DNA from 3 places in the Giesbergeria giesbergeri genome. Region 3 is predicted to be linked to each of the others. Evidence: predicted binding sites of a transcription regulator. Region 3 holds the regulator's gene; each other region holds the start of a gene.
What was found. Region 3 encodes sigma-54, which starts transcription at its own class of promoters, with help from an activator protein. Its sites were predicted from a motif close to TGGCANGNAANCTGCTTT; they were not measured.
Positions count from the first base shown of each region.

Region 1: the regulator sigma-54 is predicted to act here: its motif matches at 4,565-4,582, upstream of ACYVB2_RS14080 (ammonium transporter).
Region 2: the regulator sigma-54 is predicted to act here: its motif matches at 2,134-2,151, upstream of ACYVB2_RS11690 (transglutaminase family protein).

Region 1 is NZ_BAAGYJ010000011.1:52,848-60,378, forward strand. Features, by position in the region: gene ACYVB2_RS14060 (MlaD family protein) at 1-776, opposite strand, end outside; gene ACYVB2_RS14065 (ABC transporter ATP-binding protein) at 776-1,573, opposite strand; gene ACYVB2_RS14070 (MlaE family ABC transporter permease) at 1,582-2,709, opposite strand; gene ACYVB2_RS14075 (hypothetical protein) at 2,831-3,163, opposite strand; gene ACYVB2_RS14080 (ammonium transporter) at 3,180-4,472, opposite strand; gene ACYVB2_RS14085 (sulfite exporter TauE/SafE family protein) at 4,848-5,606, shown strand; gene mrdA (penicillin-binding protein 2) at 5,622-7,531, opposite strand, start outside.
Region 2 is NZ_BAAGYJ010000007.1:26,605-34,135, forward strand. Features, by position in the region: gene ACYVB2_RS11690 (transglutaminase family protein) at 1-2,073, opposite strand, end outside; gene ACYVB2_RS11695 (circularly permuted type 2 ATP-grasp protein) at 2,211-3,698, shown strand; gene ACYVB2_RS11700 (alpha-E domain-containing protein) at 3,710-4,663, shown strand; gene ACYVB2_RS11705 (VanZ family protein) at 4,660-5,043, opposite strand; gene ACYVB2_RS11710 (ketopantoate reductase family protein) at 5,040-5,957, opposite strand; gene ppsR (posphoenolpyruvate synthetase regulatory kinase/phosphorylase PpsR) at 5,969-6,790, opposite strand; gene ppsA (phosphoenolpyruvate synthase) at 6,967-7,531, shown strand, end outside.
Region 3 is NZ_BAAGYJ010000013.1:35,357-42,887, reverse strand. Features, by position in the region: gene ACYVB2_RS14935 (methyl-accepting chemotaxis protein) at 1-579, shown strand, start outside; gene def (peptide deformylase) at 601-1,140, shown strand; gene ACYVB2_RS14925 (RNA polymerase factor sigma-54) at 1,155-2,741, opposite strand; gene lptB (LPS export ABC transporter ATP-binding protein) at 2,746-3,528, opposite strand; gene lptA (lipopolysaccharide transport periplasmic protein LptA) at 3,525-4,163, opposite strand; gene ACYVB2_RS14910 (thiol:disulfide interchange protein DsbA/DsbL) at 4,262-4,903, opposite strand; gene ACYVB2_RS14905 (SPOR domain-containing protein) at 4,959-5,678, opposite strand; gene argS (arginine--tRNA ligase) at 5,700-7,409, opposite strand; gene ACYVB2_RS14895 (methyl-accepting chemotaxis protein) at 7,459-7,531, opposite strand, start outside.

The DNA.
Region 1 (7,531 bases), on a different contig from region 3:
AACGCCTGAGCGCCCACCGTTACCTGCTCCAAAGCCCCCCCCTGCGCATTGAGCTGCCCTGCAGTGCGTCCCCAGGCACGGGCGACTGCGGCCACCTCGGTACTGGCACTCTGCAACGATTGCAAAGTGCGGCTGGTCTCCTGTGCCAACGGCGGCAAAACCTGCAAGGCGGGGTCTAGCCGCTGACTGACTGTGGCATCGAGCCGCCGCCCCAGTGCGCCCACACTGCCAGCAGCTTGACCGATCTGCGTCAATGCGGTGCCAATGCGTTGCTGGTTTTCATCGCCCAGCAGTTGGTTGATACGCTGCACAGCTTCATCCACCCGTCCCAAGATGGCTTGCCCCTGATCGGCCAACTGGCTAAAAGGCGAGGTACGCAGCGGCAACCGTGGCAGGCCGCTGGGGCCAGCGGCCAGTGGGGTCTGCGCCTCTCCAGCATCATCCAGCAACACATAGGCCAGCCCCGTCACACCTTGGTAACCCAAAACAGCAAAGGTGCTGGGTGTCAGCGGGGTGTTTTCATGCACAGCGATGCGAATCAGCACATTGCCATTGATTTGCGAATCAAAGCCAATGTGGGTCACTTTACCCACGGCCACACCTTTGTAGCGCACTGCCGCTTGGGGCTGCAAGCCGCTCACGCCCTCGCGGCTGGAAAGCTCGTACGCATGGTAATTGCCTGTATCGCGTGTGAGCCACAGGCCCAAGCCCGCCACCAGGGCCGAGACAATCAGCACAAACAGCCCGGCAGCCAGGGCATGGGCTTTGTTTTCCATCAGACCTCCTGCGGGGCCAGGGGTGGTGCCATGGCACGGCGGCCCCGTTCGCCCCGGAAAAATTGTTCCACAAACGGATGATCAAACCGGGCCACCTCGGTTGGTGTGCCAGTCACGATGACTTTCTTATCGGCCAACACTGCCACACGCGAGGCTAAGGCAAACAGGGTATCGAGATCGTGCGTCACCATCACCATGGTGATACCCAGCAGTGCCTGCAACTCGCGCACCAAGGCGCAAAACTCGTCCGAGCCATGCGGATCTAGCCCAGCGGTCGGCTCATCGAGCAGCAGCAAGGGCGGGTCCATGATGAGAGCGCGCGCCAATGCCACACGCTTGATCATGCCCCCCGACAAATCTGCAGGCATCCGGGTGGCATGTTCCGGCTTCAGTCCCACCATTTGCAGCTTGACCATCGCGGCATCTCGCACCACAGCCGCAGGCAGCGTGCCTTGTTCGTTCAGGGCAAAAGCAATGTTCTCCAACACATTAAAGGCCGAAAACAATGCCCCATGCTGGAACAGCATTCCCACGCGACTGGCGGCCCCAGTGCCACCCATCTCTCGGGCTGGGCGCCCCAGCACCGTCACGGTGCCACGGGCCGCTTGGGCCAGCCCCAGTATCTGGCGCAGCAACACCGTCTTGCCTGTACCAGAGCCCCCCACCAGTGCCAGCATCTCACCGGGTTGTACCGTCAAATCCAGATCTTGGTGCACGCTGAAGGCGGCCTCGCCCTTACCAAAAACGCTCCAGAGGCGGTCGATGCGCACCACTGGTGCAGGGGCGGGGATAGACATGATCGACATCAGGCAAAGCCTACCGTTTTGAACAGCACGGCAAACAGCGCATCCACCATGATGACCATCGTGATGGCCGTCACCACCGAGGCCGTAGTGCCCTCTCCCAAGCTTTGTGTATTGGGCTTGACACGCAACCCCCAATGGCAACCAATCAGGGCAATCAAGACACCAAAAACAACCGATTTAGACAGTGCCAACCACAGATTGCCCAGCCCCACCGCTGTTGGCAGTGCTTGGTAAAAATAACCAGGCGAAATACCCAAGGCCAAATCAGCCGCCAACATACCACCGGCCAGTGCTGCCAGTGTCGTCCAAACCGCAATCAGCGGCATGGCAATGCCCAAGGCCAAGGCCCGGGGCCAGACCAGCCGCAAACCATGTGGGATGCCCATCACGCGCATGGCATCCAATTCTTCCGTCACGCGCATCACGCCAATCTGCGCTGTGATGGCCGAACCCGAACGCCCAGCCACCAAGATGGCCGCCAGCATTGGCCCCAGCTCCCGAATCAAGGAAATACCCAAAATATTGACGATGAACGCCTCTGCACCAAACTGACGCAGTTGCAGGCTCATCAAATACGCCAGCACCACACCAATCAAAAAACCCACCAACGCCGTGATGGGCAAAGCCATTGCGCCCATACGGTACAAATGGCCCGACACATCACGCCACGGCGTGCGGTAGGGCTTGCGCAACAGGTACAGACTGTCGAGCAACAACTGCCCCACCAGTTGCAGCAAATGCCGGGCATGGTCAAGGCCATGCAACACCAACACGCCCAACCGATCAATTTGGTCTGCCAAGCGCCACGGTGGCACTGGCGGTGGTGGGGTGCTGTAGTGTGCCGCCCGCTCCAACAGGCTGCGATGGTGCTCATGCACCATCAATCGCTGCGGCCAAACATGGCCCCACTGGTGCCAGAGCCATTGCGCGCCCACATGATCGAGCCACTCTAGCCCCCGCAAATCCCAACCCAAACCGGGGGTGGTTGGCAATGATGCCCATTGGGCCAACAAAGCCCGCCATTGCGCTCGCTCGCCCAAGGCTGCGGCCCCCCAACGGCCAAACAACTGCACCCACGGCCCTTCGGGGCTGTCGGTGCATAGCAGGCGGGGCGGAGCGTCAGACATAGGCAGGCAAAAAGGGCAGGCAACCAAGAAACCAGAAAATAGACAGGGTAGATGGTAGCGCCACTGCCACGACCATTGCCACCGTCACCTCTGCCTTCGTGGGCCTGCTGGCTTGCCCGCGCTAACGAATACCCCCTACATAACGGGGGGCCATGGGTGCAGGCACTACAGGTTCGGCATCTGACCGGTGCAGCAAAAGCGCACTGGGATGCAGCAATGGCTGGCTCTGCACAGGAGTGTGCGTGGTCGGGAGCATAGCTTGCTCCAACCGCTGCGCCCAATCAGCCAGCTCGGGCAGGTGATCCGTCTGTGCCCGCTCACGGGCAAAACGGACGATTGCTTGGGCATATTCCAAGTTGCAGGCCATCCATTCGGTATCGGTCACCCGGCCCGTTTTACGCCGCAACAACACATGCATATGGGCGGCAATCGCCATCACATCGGTATCGCTCATCAGTGGAACTCCTTTGCTAGCTACCCAGACGCTCGCGGTGCAAGGAAATGTCCAACCCAGTCCATTCATCCTGTGCATCCACGCGCAAATCCACCACCACCAAACGGGTCAGCCACAGCAACAGCGCAGTGGCCACCAAGCTGTAAGCCATCACCGCCAATACGCTGAGCATTTGTGTGAGCAAACTGCCCTCAACGCCCCCAATCGATTTGTCGGCCAACACCCCAGTCAGCAAGGCACCCACAATGCCGCCAATGCCGTGCACGCCAAACACGTCCAAAGAATCGTCTGTGCGCAGCAGGCGCTTGAGCCCGGTGGCACCCCAGTAGCAAGCCAACCCTGCTACACCGCCAATCAGCAATGCTGCTGCGGGAGTCACAAACCCCGCTGCGGGGGTAATGGCGACCAACCCTGCCACCAGCCCAGAACACAGGCCCAACAGCGAGCCGCGGCCGCGCACCACAGCCTCGCCCAACATCCAGGCCACAGCACCAGCGGCTGCTGCAATGTGGGTGACTGCCAGCGCCAAACCGGCACGCCCCCCCGCCGACAGCGCCGAGCCTGCATTAAAGCCAAACCAACCCACCCACAGCAGGCTGGCCCCCACCATCGTCAAGCCCAAGTTGTAGGGCTCGAAAGCTTCGCGGCCATAACCCTTGCGCGGCCCCAGAAACCACGCACACACCAGCCCGGCCACACCGGCGTTGATATGCACCACCGCACCCCCCGCAAAGTCCAGTGCCCCCATACGGGCCAACCAGCCTCCTGGCTCCCAAACCCAATGGGCAATTGGTGCATAGACCAACAACGTCCACAACGACATGAACAGCAACAGGGCAGAAAACCGCATGCGCTCTACCAAGGCGCCCACCACCAGTGTGGCGGTGATGATGGCAAAGGCGAGTTGGAACATCGCATATACCGACTCTGGAATATGGGGGGCCACATGACTGACGGCCACTTGGCCCGTCCCCATCTGGTAATCCAGACCAGCAAACCATAAGCGTGCATCACCCCCCAGCCAAGGGGAACCGGGTGTAAAGGCCCAAGAATAGCCCACCGCAAACCAGAGCAGGCTCACCAAACAAGCAATGCCCAGCACACTGGCCATTGTGTTCAGCACATTTTTGCGCCGCACCATGCCCGCATAGAACAAGGCAATCCCAGGCAAAGCCATCAACAACACCAGTGCCGTCGAAACCAGTACCCAAACCGTATCGGCATCGTGCAAAGTATCTTGCACCACCAACATCGGGCGGACTGGGGCAGAGGCCATTTGTGCGCTGGCAGGCTCCCAGGCCAGCAGCATCCCCAGCGCCCACAGCATGATCGACCCGGCCTTGTATCGTCTTGTTTGCATGACCATCGTTCTCCCTGTGTGGATGTAGTAGTACCGTGGGTACTGCACAAGCCATGCCAGGCCCAAGCAGGGGGGTATCCAAGAAAATGGGCGCTCTTGCGCCCCAGAACAGGGGCAGGGAAACCCCCAATGCACCGCAGCGGTGCGGGCGGCTACATTAACGGCACTCGACGGCGCATTGCAATGCGCCCAACGAGGGGCTGAGGAGACAAACCACAAAGCCACAACCATATTTTTCAAGCATCCGTTATGAGATGCACCCCCCTTCCGAGGCGCTGACTCCATGTCAGCGCCTTTTTTTTGTCCTGGTGGGACAATCTGGGCATGGAATGGTTTGTTGTTACGCTGGCCTCGTTACTGGCTGGGTTTGTAGATGCCATCGTGGGGGGTGGCGGCTTGGTGTTGCTGCCTGCCCTGTTTGCCACCTTTGCCACCACTGCACCAGCCACGCTGATGGGCACCAACAAGGCGGCGGCTGTCTGGGGGACGGCGATTGCCAGCTGGCAATACAGCCGACGGGTACAGGTGCGCTGGTCAGCCCTGCTGCCAGCCTCATTGGCCGGATTTGTCGGTGCCTTTGCTGGTGCTTGGGCGGTCACGGTGCTATCGCCCGATTTTCTGCGCAAGTTGCTGCCACTGATCTTGCTGGCTGTGCTGGCATACACCCTGATGAAGAAAGATTTGGGCCGCCACCATGCACCTCGGCTAGCAGCCCAGCGTGAATGCTGGGCTGCCAGTCTGATTGGTGCGGGCATAGGCTTCTACGATGGCTTTTTTGGGCCAGGCACTGGCAGCTTCTTTGTTTTTTTGTTTGTGCGTGTGCTGGGTTATGACTTTTTGAATGCCTCGGTCTCGGCCAAGGTGCTCAACGTGGCGACCAATGTGGCCGCGTTGATCCTGTTCTCAGTCAAAGGCCATGTCTGGTGGCATCTGGCCGTGCCACTGGCCGTGGCCAATGTGCTGGGCAGCCTGCTAGGCACTTGGATGGCTTTGCGCCACGGTGCAGGGTTTGTGCGCGGCATTTTCATGGCCGTGGTCAGCGCCCTCATCCTCAAGACAGGCTACGACGCCTTCATACGCTAAGGTGGGCTTGGCGGCTCAACGCTCGGGCAGGCTGATGTCCGCCACAGAACGAGGCTCACCCAGTGGTGCCATTGCTTGCCCTTTGCGCACAGCAGCAATATCTTGCTCACTGGGGTATTCGCCCAGCAGCCAGTAATCGAACACCCGGCGGGCAATGGGCGCTGCCTGGGCACCACCAAAGCCAGCATTCTCCACAATCACGGCCAAGGCAATCTGAGGGTTGTCGGCAGGCGCAAAAGCAATATAGAGGGCATGGTCACGCTGGCGCTCCTGCAAACGGGCCGCGTTGTATTTGTCTTTCTGACCAATCGTCACGGCCTGTGCTGTGCCCGTTTTGCCTGCCGACAAATAACGGGCTCCAGCAAAGACCTTGGTAGAGGTGCCACCCTGCGTAACGCCCACCATAGCCCGTCGGATCACATCGATATGGGCAGGCTTGTAGCCCAATGGCACCGAGGGCGGCTGCGGCAGTGGGCGACGCTCACGGGTTACTGCATCAATGGTGGCCATGCCCAGATGCGGTCGGTGCTGGGTGCCCCCATTGGCCAGTGTGGCTGTAGCGTGGGCCAGTTGCAGCATGGTGAAATTGTTATACCCCTGCCCAATACCTAAGGAGATGGTCTCACCGGCATACCATTTTTTATGCTCGGGGCGGCGGTAGGTTTTGCGCTTCCACTCTTGGCTGGGCAGCACCCCGCGCAACTCGCCATTCAAATCAATGCCAGTGAGCTGCCCAAAACCCAAGGGCTTCATGAAGTCGTGCATGGCATCGACCCCCATGTCATTGGCCAATTGGTAGTAGTAGACGTTACTGGACTGCACAATGCTGCGGTGCAGATCTACGGCCCCTAACCCGTGGTCGCCGTGGCTACGGAAGGTGTGCCCCCCAAAAGTCCAAGAACCACCGTCATGAACAATGGTGCCCGGTGTGCGCTTGCCCGTCTCTAGGGCCGCCAAGCCCATAAAGGGCTTGTAGGTAGACCCCGGTGGATAGGTGCCACGCAGGGCGCGGTTGAGCAAGGGCCGGTCAATCGATTCATTCAATGCCGTCCAGTTTTCTTGGTCAATCCCCTCTACAAACAGATTGGGGTCGAAGGTCGGCTTGCTTACCAAGGCCAGCACCTCACCATTGCGCGGATCTATCGCCACCAAGGCACCACGGCGTTCGCCAAACAACTCTTCGATCATCATCTGCAACTTGATGTCCAGTGTCAGCGCCACGGTGTGGCCCGGTGTGGCCGGAAAGCTGTTGAGTCGGCGCACTGCCCGCCCCCCAGCAGAAGTCTCCATTTGATCCACGCCCGTCACCCCATGCAGTTGGGGCTCAAAACTCTGTTCTATGCCCAACTTACCAATGTATTCGGTGCCCCGGTAATTAGACTGTTCCTCAGACTCTTCAATGCGTTCTTTTTCTTTTTGGTTGATACGGCCAATGTAGCCAATGGCGTGGCTGGCCACATCCCCCAACGGGTAGTTGCGAAACAACCGCGCCTTCACATCCACGCCCGGAAAACGGTAACGTTGGGCCACAAAACGGGCCACCTCCTCATCGGTCAATCGGGTGCGGATAGGCAAAGAGTCAAAACTGCGTGACTCCTCGCGCAGCCGCTTAAAGCGGCGCTTATCGCGCGGATGGATTTCCACCACTTCAGACAGCGCCTCAATGGTCTTGTCCAAATTACCTGCCTTGGATGGGGTGATTTCCAGGGTATAGGCGGCATAGTTGGTAGCCAACACCACGCCATTGCGATCCAGAATCAAACCCCGATTGGGCACCACTGGCAGCACCGCGGTGCGATTGCTTTCGGCCTGCTCGGCCAGATCCGCATGGCGCACCACCTGCAAAAACACCAGACGGGCAACCACCAAGGCAAAGGCCAACAATACCGTCAGCCCCACCACCACCACCCGCGCACGGAAACGCG
Region 2 (7,531 bases), on a different contig from region 3:
CGTGGCCTCAATGGCGGCCAAGAGGCGCAGGTAATCCTCGAGCCGTTGCAGTGGTGGCATAAATACATACAGCCCCCCCCCGTCATGGGCAAAGTTGCAGCCATGTTCACGTTCGGCCTTGGGGCCATTGGCGCGCATGGGGTCGCGTGCTTCGACGCAGATGGCAGTGCGTGTAGTCCAGTGGGCCGATTCAAAACGCTGGGGCACATGGCTGGGCATGACCGTTGCGTGCGAGGGGGACTGGTTTCGGCCATCGTGCAGCAGCGGGGCATGGCTGTCGGTGTGGCCTTGGCCTTGCACGGCTACGCTGCCCCCTTCGGCAAAACCGCCCCCTACGCTGTGCGGTGCGTATTGGGCGCGCAGCTGGGTGGCTGGTGGCAAGCTGCTGCGGGGGGCAAAGGGGTCTTGTTCGATCAGATAGGGGTAGTCTGCTTGGCTGACCCAAGGCAGGGTGTCCAGTGGCAGGCGGTAGCCCATGGGGGAGTCGCCCGGAATGAGATACATGCGCCCATCACGGAAAAACCACGGGCCGCTGCTCCAGAGGGTGTGGTGGTCATCGGCACCGGGGTTGGCTTGCAGTGGCAGCACATAGCCAATCACGCTGTCGAGCTTTTGATCGAACACCCGGCGCAGGCGCATACGCTCCATCTCATCATCGAGTCGGGAGTCAAACGGATCGACATTGATGGGCAGACGGCGCTCGCGCCAGAGGTAATACCAAGTGTCCTCATAGCCGGGGGTGATGTGCTGGCCGTCCAGGCCTAGTTTGCCCGCCAGTGTTTGTGTAAAGCGGCTGGCATCTTCGCTGGTGTAGTGTTGCGTTTGGCGCTCGTCGGCAAACAGGGCTGGGTTGTGCCAGACGGGTTCGCCGTCTGCCCGCCAGTAGATGGACAGCGCCCAGCGCGGCAGTTGTTCACCGGGGTACCACTTGCCTTGACCGAAGTGCAAAAAGCCGCCCTGCCCGTATTCGGTGCGCAGCTTATGCACCAACTCGGTGGCATAGCCGCGTTTGGTGGGGCCGAGGGCATCGGTGTTCCATTCTGGTGCATCACGGTCGTGGACGGACACAAAAGTGGGCTCACCGCCCATCGTCAGGCGCACATCCCCGGCGTCTAGCACCTGATCGACCAGATCGCCCAGCGCCAGCACCTCGCTCCACTGCTCTTCGCTATAGGGCTTGGTGACGCGCGGCGACTCATAAATGCGCGTCAGTTCCATCGTGTGCTGGAACTTTACTTCGCACTCGTCCAGACCGCCCTCAATCGGTGCAGCGCCCGAAGGGCGTGGCGTGCAGGCCAGCGGAATATGGCCTTCACCGGCCAGCAGACCCGAAGTGGGGTCAAGGCCAATCCAGCCTGCACCGGGCAAATAGACTTCGCACCAAGCGTGCAGGTCGGTAAAGTCCACTTCAGTGCCGCTGGGGCCATCGAGCGATTTGACATCGGGCTTGAGCTGAATCAGGTAGCCCGAGGCAAAGCGGGCCGCCAGCCCCAAGTGGCGCAGCAACTGCACCATCAGCCAGGCGCTATCGCGGCAGGAGCCAGAGCGTTTGGTGAGGGTCTCTTCGGGGGGTTGCACACCGGGCTCTAGCCGAATCAGATAACCAATGTCGCGTTGCAGGCGGGTGTTCAGATCCACCAAAAAATCTATCGTGCGCCGGGGGCTGCGGTCTATTTGGGCCAAATAAGCGGCCAGCAATGGTGTGATGGGGTCGGTGGCTAGATAGGGGGCCAGCTCCTCGGTGGTAGCGGCGTTGTAACCAAACGGAAACTGCTCGGCCTCTGGCTCCAAAAAGAAGTCAAACGGGTTGTAGACCGCCATCTCCACCACCAAATCCACCGTCACTTTGAACTCGGTGGTTTTCTCTGGAAAAACAAACCGTGCTTGGTAGTTGGCAAAGGGGTCTTGCTGCCAGTTGATGAAGTGCTGCGCTGGCTCTACGCGCAGCGAGTACGACACCACCTTGCTGCGGCAGTGCGGTGCAGGCCGCAGGCGAATCAACTGTGGCCCCAAATTGATGGGACGGTCGTATTGGTAGTGGGTAACGTGGTGTAGGGCAGCGTGTATCGACATAAGAGCAAAAGGGGATAGGGTTTTTGCAGGCACGCCCCAAGGCGCGTTGTAACAGCCCCTCAAGCAAAAGCTGCGCCAACACAACGTGTGGGAAGCTGGCCCACTCCTTGCTTAAAGCCTCGGCAGGAGAAAACACCATGCTGAAATTCGACGAGATGTACGCCACGCTGCCCCCTTTGCCACACGGGGGCGGGCAGGTGCAACAACAGGGTTTGCGGTGTGGCACCGATGTGCGCTCCGGTTACGCTGCCTATGCCCAATGGCTAGAGCGGCAGACGGAGGCGGCCATGCGTGCGCGCCGTGAAGAGGCGGAAATGATCTTCCGCCGCGTGGGCATCACCTTTGCGGTGTATGGTGCCAAGGATGAAGATGGCGCCGGCACCGAGCGCCTGATTCCGTTTGACCTCATTCCGCGCATCATTCCGGCGCAAGAGTGGAGCCAGATGCAAAAAGGGCTGGTGCAGCGGGTCACGGCACTGAACCGCTTTATTCACGACGTCTACCACGACCAAGAAATCCTCAAGGCGGGCGTGATTCCGCGTGAGCAGGTGGTCAACAATGCCCAGTTTCGCCCCGAGATGATGGGGGTCAACGTTCCCAACAATGTCTATTCGCACATCAGCGGTGTCGATATTGTGCGCGCCCCCGACAGCGCCGGTAACGGCCAATACTACGTGCTCGAAGACAACCTGCGCGTGCCCAGCGGCGTGAGCTACATGCTCGAAAACCGCAAGATGATGATGCGCTTGTTCCCAGAGCTGTTCAGCCAAAACCGCATCGCCCCAGTGGCGCACTACCCCGATCTGCTGCTGGAGACCTTGCGCGCCAGCGCCCCCACGGGCGCTTCCGACCCCAACGTGGTGGTGCTCACCCCCGGCATGTACAACAGCGCCTATTTTGAACATGCCTTCTTGGCACAGCAAATGGGCGTGGAGTTGGTGCAGGGCCAAGACCTGTTTGTGCGCGATGGCTTTGTCTATAAGCGCACCACGCAAGGGCCAGAGCGTGTGGATGTGATTTACCGCCGTGTGGACGATGACTTCCTTGACCCGGCGGTCTTCCGTGCCGATTCGGCCTTGGGTTGTGCGGGCCTGATGGACGCCTACCGGGCGGGCCACGTCAGCATTTGCAATGCGGTGGGCACCGGGGTGGCCGACGATAAATCCATCTACCCCTATGTGCCCAAGATGATTGAGTTCTATCTGGGTGAGAAGCCCATCCTCAACAACGTGCCCACTTGGATGTGCCGCAAGCCCGAAGACCTGCAATATGTGCTGGCTAACCTGAAAGATTTGGTGGTGAAAGAAGTGCATGGCGCGGGCGGCTACGGCATGTTGATTGGCCCCACCGCCACGCAGGCCGAGATTGCCGAATTTGCCCAGGTGCTGCGTGCCAACCCGGCGGGCTATATCGCCCAACCCACGCTCAGTCTGTCGAGCTGCCCCACTTTTGTCGAGCAAGGCATTGCGCCGCGCCACATTGACCTGCGCCCCTTTGTCCTCAGTGGCAAAACGGTGCAGATGGTGCCCGGTGGCTTGACGCGGGTGGCCCTCAAAGAAGGCTCCTTGGTGGTCAACTCCTCCCAAGGGGGCGGCACCAAAGACACCTGGATCATGGAAGTTTGAGAGGAGTATGGATGTTGTGCCGAACCGCTGACCACCTTTTCTGGATGTCCCGCTACATGGAGCGGGCCGAGAATACCGCCCGCATGCTCAATGTGGGCTACGAAACTGCGCTGCTGCCGCAATCGGCTGCTGTAGCGCAAACCAACTGGCAGGGGCTGCTGTCCATCAGTGAGCTGATCCCGGCTTATCAGGCTAAACATGGCGAGATCACTGCCCGCAATGTGTTGCAGTTCATGGTGGCGGACGAGAGCAATCCGGCCTCTATCTTGTCTTGTTTGCGTGCTGCGCGCGAAAATGCCCGTGCTGTGCGTGGCTCCCTGACCACCGAAGCCTGGGAAATGCAAAACCAGACTTGGCTAGAAGTGAACCGGCTGCTGCGCAGCGGCCAGTTGGAAGCCGATCCGGGGCAGTTCTTTGAGTGGGTGCGCTTTCGCTCCCATCTCTCGCGGGGGGTGACTTTGGGCACCATGCTGGCCGATGAGGCGCTGCATTTTCTGCGTTTGGGCACCTTTTTGGAGCGGGCCGACAACACGGCACGCCTGCTGGACGCCAAGTTTCATGCCTTGGACAGTGAGTTCCACGGCACCGACAATGGCCGCGACCAAGAGTACGACTTCTACCACTGGAGCGCCGTGCTCGGGAGCTTCTCGGCCTTTGAGATCTATCGCAAGGTGTACCGCGATGGCATTCGCCCCGAGCGTGTGGCCGAGTTGTTGATCTTGAACCCGTCGATGCCGCGCTCCTTGTTGGCCTGTATGTTGGAAGTACGGCAAAACCTCGACCGGGTGGCCAACGGCCAGTCACAGGAAACCCAGCGTTTGGTGGGCCGCCTGCTGGCCGATTTGCAGTATGGCCGTATCGACGAAATTTTGGCCACCGGCTTGCACGCTTACCTGACGCAGATTTTGCTGCGTATCAACGACATTGGCGTGGGTATTGGGCGCGACTTTCTGGCTGCCGACTAAGGCTGCGTGGGGGCGCGGTGCCGTGCAGGCCACAGGGTTTGCATGGCAGGGGCTGCCAACAGTCCCAGTGCATCGGCCAGCCAGTCGGCCCATTCGCCGTAGCGCCAGCCGGTGGCTGCTTGGGCCAGTTCAATGGCGCCGCCCACGGTCAGCAGGGCCAGCCATAGCGGGATGCGCTGGCTTGGGTAGGCCGCCTGCCCCAGCAGGCCCAGCGCCAAAAAGCCCAAGGCGTGCTGTGCCTTGTCCCACAGGCTAAAAGCCTGTGGTGGCAAATAACTGGTGGGCAGCAAAGACAACACCACCACGGCCAGCAGCAGGCTCCAAAAGCCCCAACGCAGTAGCCGCTGGCGCTGTGTGGGGAGGATGGCTTTCTGTGTCATGCGGCCCTTGCGCCCGCAGCGGGGGGATGTGACTCGCGCAGGCGCACCAGTGTGTGCAGCAGTTGGTTGACCGGGGTAGCAATGCCTAGCCGTTGCCCTTCGCGAACGATAAAGCCATTGAGGTGGTCGATCTCGCTGCGCTTGCCACGGGCCAAGTCTTGGGCTGTGGAAGATTTTTGTTGTGGCATGGTGGCCGCCAGTTGCAGCACCTTGTCGAGGGTGTCTGGTGGCAAGACGATACCGTTGGCATGGGCCACGGCCAGGCATTCTTGCACGGTGTTGCGCACCACTTGCTCCACCCCGTGGCTTGCCAGCAAGGGGCCGTAGCTCAGATCGGCAATGGCTGACAGGGGGTTGTAAACGCAGTTAAGTACCAGTTTGGCCCATAGGGCGTGGGTGACGTTGTTCGATTCTTGAACCGGTACTCCGGCATGGGTCAGTGCGGCCAGCAGTGGCGCATGGCCGGGGTGTGGCCCTACCACCAGCTCACCCCGACCCAGGTGGCACACATGGCCCGGTGCCGCCATCGCAGCGGCTACATAGACCACGGCTGGGGCCACAGGCCGCCCCAGCACCTGTGTGAGCCGTTGGGCATTGTCTACGCCGTTTTGCAGGCTCCAGACCACGGCACCAGAGGCCAGATGGGGCGCCATGTCTTGCCCGGCGCTGGTGGTATCGGTGGACTTGGTGCAAAACAGCACAAACTGTGCCCCCTGCACTGCGCGGGCCTCGGTGGCTGCACGCACGGGCACACGCCCCGTAAAAGAGGCACTTTCTAGCCACAATCCCTGGTGTTGCTCGATGGCCTGCACATGGGCAGGCCGCGCAATCAAGGTGACGGCATGGCCTGCTCGGGCCAGCAGGCCACCGTAGTAGCTGCCTACAGCCCCAGCACCCATGACGGCAATCTGCAAGGCGGCCATGCTCAGTACACCAGCCGGTCGGGTTGCAGCTCTTGCAGGATGGTGGTGGCAATCTCTTCAATGGATTTGGTGGTGGTCGAGAGCCAGCGGATGCCCGAGCGGCGCATCATGGCTTCAGCCTCGGCCACTTCATGGCGGCAATTTTGCAAGCTGGCATAGCGCGAGTCGGGGCGGCGCTCGCTGCGGATTTCGGACAGCCGTTCGGGGCCGATTGACAGTCCAAAAATCTTTTTGCGGTGCGGCACCAGTGCTGGTGGCAATTGACGGCGCTCAAAATCTTCGGGAATCAGCGGGTAGTTGGCCGCCTTGAGGCCGTGCTGCATCGCCAAATACAGGCTGGTGGGTGTTTTGCCGCTGCGGCTGACGCCAACCAAAATCACATCGGCCCCGGCCAAGTCGCGGTTGCTCTGACCATCATCGTGGGCCAGACTGAAGTTGATGGCCTCAATGCGGCTGTGGTACTCCTTGCTTTTGCTGATGTCAGAAAAGCGCCCCACGCGGTGGTGCGACTTGATGCCCAGTTCCTCTTCAAGTGGATGGACAAAGGTGCCAAACATGTCTAACAGCATGCCTTTGCAACCTTCTTGCAGGATTTTGAGCACCTCCATGTTGACCAGTGTGGTGAAGACGATGCACTTGCGTCCTTCGAGCTCTGCCGTGTGGTTGATTTGGCGCACGGCCTGATGGGCCTTGTCTACGGTATCGACAAAGGGCAGGCGCACACGGCGTGGCACCATTTCAAATTGCGCCAGGATGGCATTGCCAAAGGTTTCGGCGGTGATGCCGGTGCCATCGGAGACAAAAAATACGGTGCGTGTGTGCATGACGATTTTCCAGGGGAGGAGCCTACAATCGCGGGATTATCTAAATTCTGCGCCCAGCATGGGCAGCGGCCCATAAGAACAACGATAAAGCTGCTTTCCTGCTGGGGGTGTTGCCTCGTCCGCCGCATTGCACGGGCGTGGGCCTTTGAGCCGGTTTTAACTTCTGGAGCACTCCTATGTCTGCACTTTTCAGCCCAACCGCCTTGGTGGTACCGTTTGAAAACCTGAGAATGACCGATGTCGAATCGGTCGGCGGCAAAAACGCCAGTTTGGGCGAGATGATTTCGCAATTGCCCGAGGGCGTGCGCGTGCCTACCGGCTTTGCCACCACGGCCCATGCCTTTCGCGAATTTTTGGCCTTTGAGGGGCTGGCCGACAAAATCAGCGCCAAACTGGCTGCGTTGGACGTGGAAGACGTGCGCGCCTTGGCTGCCGCAGGTGCTGAAATCCGGGGCTGGGTGGAGAACCACCCCTTCCCGGCCGATTTAGAGGCGGCTGTGCGTGCAGAGTTTGCCCAACTCTCGGCTGGCAACCCACAAGCCAGCTTTGCGGTGCGCTCCTCGGCCACTGCCGAAGACCTGCCCGATGCCTCGTTTGCCGGTCAGCAAGAAACCTTCCTCAATGTGGTTGGCATCGAAGACGTGCTGCACAAAATGAAGGAAGTGTTTGCCTCGCTCTACAACGACCGTGCCATCTCCTACCGCGTCCACAAGGGTTTTGCCCATGATGTGGTGGCTTTGT
Region 3 (7,531 bases):
CAGGTGGTGCAAACGATGGGGGGCATAGAAAACTCTGCCCGCAAGATTGTGGACATCATTGGCGTAATCGATGCCATCGCTTTCCAAACCAACATCTTGGCATTGAATGCCGCCGTGGAAGCAGCCCGGGCTGGCGAGCAAGGCCGGGGCTTTGCCGTAGTGGCTTCTGAAGTGCGCACTTTGGCCCAACGCAGCGCCACAGCGGCCAAAGAAATCAAGGCACTGATTGATGACTCCGTTACCCAAGTCAATGCGGGCAGTCAGTTGGTGCGTGATGCAGGCACCACCATTGAACAAGTGGTAGACAGCGTGCGCCGCATGACCACCCTCGTCGCCGAAATCAGCCACGCCAGCCAAGAACAAAGCAGCGGCATTGCTGCCATTGGTACCTCTATCAACCAGATGGACCAAGGCACACAACAAAATGCGGCCTTGGTAGAACAAGCCACAGCGGCAGCCCACGCCCTGCAACAGCAAGCCACACAATTGGCCGATGTGGTGGCAGAGTTCAAGCTCGATCACCAGCACGCCACAACACCCGCAGCACGGGCTGCACGCCCTGCAGCCTTGCTACGCTAACAGCCCATACCGGCATCGACCATGACCATCCACACCATCTTGAAAATGGGCGACCCGCGCCTGTGGCGCACGGCCCAGCCTGTTACGGCCTTCAACACCCCAGTGCTGCACCAGTTGGTAACGGACTTGCACGACACCATGCAGGCGGCCAATGGTGCCGGGTTGGCAGCGCCACAAATTGGCGTCCATTTGCAGGTGGTGGTCTTTGGCTCGCACTTGCCCAATCCGCGTTACCCAGATCGCCCCTTGGTGCCCCCCACTGTGTTGATCAACCCCGTGATTACCCCGCTGGATGCCGCCCAAGCCGAGGACTGGGAGGGCTGCCTGTCGGTGCCAGGGCTGCGGGGCCGGGTGCCCCGCTGGAGCCGCATCCGTTACACCGGCATGGACGTGCTGGGCCAGCCCATAGAGCGCATCGCCGAAGGCTTTCACGCCAGAGTGGTGCAACATGAGTGTGACCACCTGATAGGCACCCTGTATCCGCAACGGATGTCTGATTTGCGCCAGCTCGGCTTTACCGAAGTGCTGTTTCCCGAACTGCAGGCCGACGCCAACGATTAACCCCCACCGCCTCGCTACAGCGTTTTGCGCAGCGTGGCCGTGGGGATTTTTAATCCTTCACGGTATTTAGCCACCGTGCGACGGGCACACTCAATGCCCTGCTCTTTGAGCATTTCAGCCAATTGGTTGTCCGACAAGGGCTTGGCGGGGTTCTCGGCAGCAATAAACTGCTTGATCAACGCGCGCACAGCCGTGCTGGAGGCATTGCCACCACTGTCAGTGCCCAAGCCCGAGCCAAAAAAGTATTTCAGCTCGTAAGTACCCTGGGGGGTAGCCATGTATTTGGCTGTGGTCACCCGCGAGATTGTGGACTCGTGCAGGCCCAGCTCGTCGGCAATGTCGCGCAGCACCAGCGGACGCATGGCCAACTCGCCATGCACAAAGAAATTCTTTTGGCGCTCCACAATGGCTTGTGACACCCGCAAGATAGTGTCAAACCGCTGCTGAATGTTTTTGATAAACCAGCGGGCCTCTTGTAAACGCTGTTGCAAAGCCTGATGGCCTTCGTCTTGGCGACGGCCACGCAAGGCACCCGCATAAATGTCGTGGATGCGCAGGCGTGGCATCACTTCGGGGTTGAGTTGCACACTGAACTGGTGCCCCGCCTGACCATGCCCCATGCGGCGCACCAGCACGTCTGGGATGATGGCGTTGCGCTCTACCGAGATAAAGGGCCGCCCCGGACGCGGCTCCAGCCGGGCAATCAAGGCCATTGCTGCACGGGTTTGCTCCTCGGTGGCCCCACAGGTTTGGGCCAAGCGGCGCACATCGCGGCGGGCCAGCCCTTCCAGCGGCTGCTGGCAAATGCGCAGCGCCAATGCAATGGTCTCAGGCGGGATGGCAGGCGCAGGATGTGCGGCCAATGCTGCCAGTTGCAGTGTCAAGCATTCAGCCAAGTGGCGAGCCCCCACACCAGTTGGCTCCAGCGTTTGCAGCAAGTGCAAGGCCACCGTGAAATGGTGCAGCAGCTCCTCTATGTCATCGCTGTGCTCTTCACCCGCCAACCCTTGAGCCAAAGATTCCAGCGAATCCTCCAGATAACCGTCTTCGTTGAGTGATTCGATCAGAAAATACAGTGCGGCTTTATCCTCTGGAGACAAGCGCAAACCCACCGTTTGTCGGTGCAAGAATGCCGCCAGTGATTCATGACCATGTGCCAAATCTGTGGCACTGACATCCATTTCTTCGTCAGTGCCACGGCTGCAGGCCGGGGCATCGCCACCCCATTCACTATCGTCCGGGGCCATGTCCACACTGCCATCGCCCTCCCAGTCCAGCACTTCGGTGCTGCTGCTGTCACTGTTGCCCTGCTCTGCCTCTGTCAATGTGGCCTGACTGCTGTCTGCACTGCTGGTGCTGCTCACAGGGGCTGCCCAGTCGGCATATGGCTCCTCTGGCGGGGGCGTGTCGGCCTGCGCCAAACCAAACTCCTCGCGCGAGGCTTCGTCGGGGTTGCGCTCCAAAAAGGGGTTGTCCGCCAGCATCTGCTCGACTTCCTGGCCCAACTCCAACGTCGAGAGCTGCAACAGCCGAATAGACTGCTGCAACTGCGGCGTCAGGGTCAGGTGCTGCGATACACGCAGAGACAGGCCAGGTTTCATCGGCTCACATACGGAAATGTTCGCCCAGGTACACCCGACGCACCTCGGCGTTGTTGACAATCTCGGAAGGCGTCCCCTGTGCCAACACCCGACCATCACTGATGATGCAGGCGTGGTCACAAATGCCCAGCGTTTCGCGCACGTTGTGGTCGGTAATGAGCACGCCAATGCCGCGCGCTTTCAAAAAACCGATGATGCGCTGAATTTCAATCACGGCAATCGGGTCGATGCCTGCAAAAGGCTCATCCAACAGGATAAAACGCGGCTGCGTGGCCAAGGCACGGGCAATCTCGACCCGGCGCCGCTCGCCGCCAGACAATGCAAGCGCAGGAGAGTCTCGCAGATGGTCGACACGCAGCTCTTCCAACAAAGACTGCAAACGCTGCTCAACTTCGGCCTTGCTCAAAGACTGACCCGCGGCATTTTGTTGCAACTCCAGTACGGCACGCACGTTTTCTTGTACCGTGAGTTTGCGAAAGATAGACGCTTCCTGCGGTAGGTAAGACAACCCCAGACGTGAACGCTTATGGATAGGCATACGCACCACCGACTGCCCATCAATGCGAATATCACCCCCATCGCTGGGCAACAAACCAACGATCATATAAAACGAAGTGGTCTTGCCTGCACCATTGGGGCCCAGCAGACCGACTACCTCGCCTTTTTGCACAACCAGCGATACGTCCTTGACCACCTGGCGGCTGCCATAAGACTTGGCTAAATGCAGCACCTCCAATCGGCTATCCGTAGCTGCCTCGGTGGTGGCATGCGCGGGTGCGGCACTCATGGCTTGTCAGTACCCAGTGCAGAACTGGGGCGCAAAGGCAGAGCAGAAGCAGGTGCCACAGGAGAGGCCGGAGCTGTAGTCGCCTTTGGAGCCAGTATGGCACGCACACGTCCGCCCGACGTTGCTGACGCCCCCTCAGGGCTGCGCTGCTGACCATCCACACTGAACACATCCGTCAGGTTGTTGTAAACGATCACCGCCCCCGTGAGTTCATCTTGTAACTTGGCCCCTTGGTAACGGCGCAACTCGGCACGGCGCAATAGGCGCACGGTGTCGTTGTGGCCGTTGTATTCAATGCGTTCGCCTTCGCCCTCGACAAATTCTTCAGGGGCGCCGGGTGCGGTATCACGCTTTTGTCGGAAGAACGCCCGTTGGCCTGCTGCCGCCGTGACGGTACCAGACTGATAACCATCGGCATCTTGGCGCACTTCCAGACGCTCACCCCGCAGCACGATGGTACCTTTGGTCAGAACCACACGGCCCGTAAACACGCTGGTTTGCTGCAATTCGTCATGGCGCAGGGCATCGGCCTCAATGTTCATGGGCTGATGGCGGTCGGCCTTTTCAGCGTGCGCCAGCGTGAACGGGGCAGCAGCCAAACAGGCGAGCAGGGGGAGCGTGAAGAGGCGGTTCATCAAAAAAGGCACGAATCTTGCGGCGATTGTAGCGATGCCTGCCAGCCACAAAAAAGCCCGCCAAAGCGGGCCGTGGTTGCAGACGAAAGGGGGATGGCTCAACCCTTGACCGTTGTCAGGTGGTTGACCACCTGCAACATGGCTTGCAAGCCACCGGCCATCGTGCCATCGGTGTAGTAGCGGCCTGCCACCCCCATAGATGGCGTGCCTTCAACCCCATAGGCTTCTTGCAATTGCGTGGCGCGGCGCACTTGGTTAGCCACGCTGAAGGACTGGTACATCTCTTTGAATTTGGCCATGTCCAATTCGGGCTGCTTGGCAGCCCAGGCCATGATGTCGTCGTCCTTGGCCAGCTTCTGCTTTTCCACATGAATGGCGCGAAACGCACGGGCATGCAGAGCCTCGACTTTGCCCAGGCCTTCCAAGGTGTAATACAACTTTTGCGCTGGCACAAAGCTGGCATTGAAGGCCACCGGCACGCGGCGCACCACCAAATTGGCTGGCGCTGCCTTGATCCAGTTATGAAACATGGGTTCAAAGGTGTGGCAATGACCGCAGCTGTACCAGAAGAACTCCAACACCTCCACCTTGCCTGCAGGTACATCAGAAGCCACTGGTTTGGCCAGTTTGTTGTAATCCTTGCCTTCTTTGGGCGCAGCCCCCTGCGCTTGGGCCGACAGCGGCAGCAAAGGTGCAGCCAGCGCCAGGGCAGCAGTCAGGGAAAAATCACGGCGTTTCATCAAAAGGTACTCCTTATTGCGGTGGAGGGTCTGAGCAGTATCTGCCTACAAAAGTTCAGCGTTGCACACGCACCAAGGCCGAATCCACGCCAGCACCATCCAATTTTTCTTTGAGCTGCTCTGCATCACCACGTTTGCCAAATGGGCCCACCCGTACGCGAAACACCGTGCGGCCATTCTGTTCACGCTCACTGACGCGAGCCTCCCAGCCCATCATGGCCAGCTTGGCGCGCTGTGCTTCTGCATCAGTTTGGCTGCCAAATGCCCCTGTCTGGAGGAAGTAGGTAAAAGCGTCATCTGCCGTGCTGGTGGCGTTGGCCGTGGCGTTGGCTCTGCTCTTGGCCAAGTCGCCCAACGGGTCGGCACTGGCACTGGTGTTGGCCTTGGCATCGGGCTTAGCCTCGGCCTTACTGTCGGCTTTAGTCTCGGGCTTGGGGGCCGTCTTGGAATCGGCTGCCCCCTCAGGGGTGGGCTTAGACTCGGTCGCACTGGGTTTGGCCACAGGCTCGGCGGCCGATGGCGGTGCCACCACAGGCGCAGACTCCACCACGGCTGGACGGGCCGGATTCTTGCCGTAAAGTGGGGCGTTTGGATCCCAGTCTTTATTTTTCTCATTTTCGGCGGCGTCTTGTTCAGTGCCCCGAACCGCGCCTTTGTTCAAAAAAGGCACCGGCACTTTGGTGACATAGACGGCCACCGCAAAAGCGGCCCCCAGACCCACCACCAGGCCCAAAATAAAGCCCAGAATGGTGCCGCCTTGTTGCTGTTGTTTCATGGCCATGCTTTTGTGCCGAATTTACATACGATCAGGGGCCGAAACACCTAATACCGCCAAGCCATTGGCCAGCACTTGGGCGGTGGCCGCCACCAGCGCCAACCGGGCCAGCTTCACGGCTTCGTCTTCCACCAAAATGCGCTCGGCGTCATAGTAGCTGTGGTAGCTGGCGGCCAGCTCACGCAGATAGAAGGTGACGTCGTGTGGCGCGTTGTCTGCCGCCGCTGCCGTGAGCATTTCGGGGTATTTGGCCAACAGCAGCATCAAGGCTTGGGCTTGTGGGCCTTGCAACGCCGACAAATCGACGTTGCGCAGGGCAGCCACCCCCGCCCCGCCTTGCTCTTGCCATGCCCGCAACACCGAGCAAATGCGTGCATGGGCATACTGCACGTAATAGACCGGGTTGTCGTTGTTTTGTGCCACGGCCAAATCCACATCAAAGGTGTATTCGGTATCGGGCTTGCGGCTCAGCAAAAAGAAGCGCACTGCGTCTTTGCTCGTCCATTCAATCAGGTCGCGCAGCGTCACATAACTACCGGCACGCTTGCTGATTTTGACCTCTTCACCACCCTTGACCACACGCACCATGGTGTGCAGCACATAGTCGGGGTAGCCTTGTGGAATGCCCACATCGGCGGCCTGTAAACCGGCCCGCACACGGGCAATCGTGCCGTGGTGGTCGGTGCCTTGGATGTTGACCACCTTGACAAACCCGCGCTTGAATTTTTGGATGTGGTAGGCCACATCGGGCACAAAGTAGGTGTAGTTGCCGTCTTGCTTGCGCATGACGCGGTCTTTGTCGTCGCCGTAATCGGTCGATTTAAGCCACAGCGCACCCTCTTGCTCATAGGTTTTGCCATTGGCAATCAGGCGCTGCACCGTGGCCTCGACATGGCCGTTGGTGTAGAGGCTCGATTCGAGGTAATACTCGTCAAAGCGCAGCTGAAAGGCTTGCAAGTCTTTGTCTTGCTCGTTGCGCAGGTAGGCTACGGCAAATTGGCGGATGTTGTCGTAGTCTTGCACATCGCCATTGGCTGTGAACTCACGGTCATCGGCCTTGACGGTTTCTTGGCGCAAGAAAGCCTGGGCAATGTCGGCGATGTAGTCGCCGTTGTAGAAATTCTTGGCGGCGGGGTTATCCGGGTCAGTGGGCCAGCAGTCATCCCCCGGTTTAAAACCCTTGGCCCGCAGTTGGGTGCTTTTGGTCAGGGTGTCAATTTGCACGCCCGCATCGTTGTAATAAAACTCGCGGTGTACGCTCCAACCTTGGCTGGCGTATAGGTTGCAAATGGCATCGCCCAAAGCGGCTTGGCGGCCATGCCCCACATGCAACGGGCCAGTAGGGTTGGCCGAAACAAACTCGACCAAGATTTTTTCGCCACGTGTGGGCTGGTAGCCAAACTCTGGCCCTTGGGCCAGCACTTCTTGCACCACTTGCTGCTTGGCGCTGGGGTGCAGGCGGATGTTCAAAAAGCCGGGGCCAGCAATTTCAATCGCCACCACCCAGCGTTGGAAAGCAGCGGTGGCCTCCAACGCTGCTTTGAGCTGTTCGCCCAACGCGCGCGGGTTTTGCTTGAGCGGCTTGGCCAGCTGCATGGCCGCCGTGCAGGCAAAATCACCGTGTGCCGCCATCTTGGGCGATTCAAAGGCAGCTTTGACGCCCGCACCGGGGGAGAGTTTTTCCAGTTCAGCCGCCAGAGCGGCCAGCAATTCTTGTTTGGCAGAGAGCATGGGGTGATTTTACGGGGGCGCTCGGTACGCCCCCCACAGTCAATTGGCTTCAGATCCTAAAGACGGCCACCACTTGCACCAAAGACTGCGCCTGAGCCTCCAAACCACGGGCGGCGGCGGCC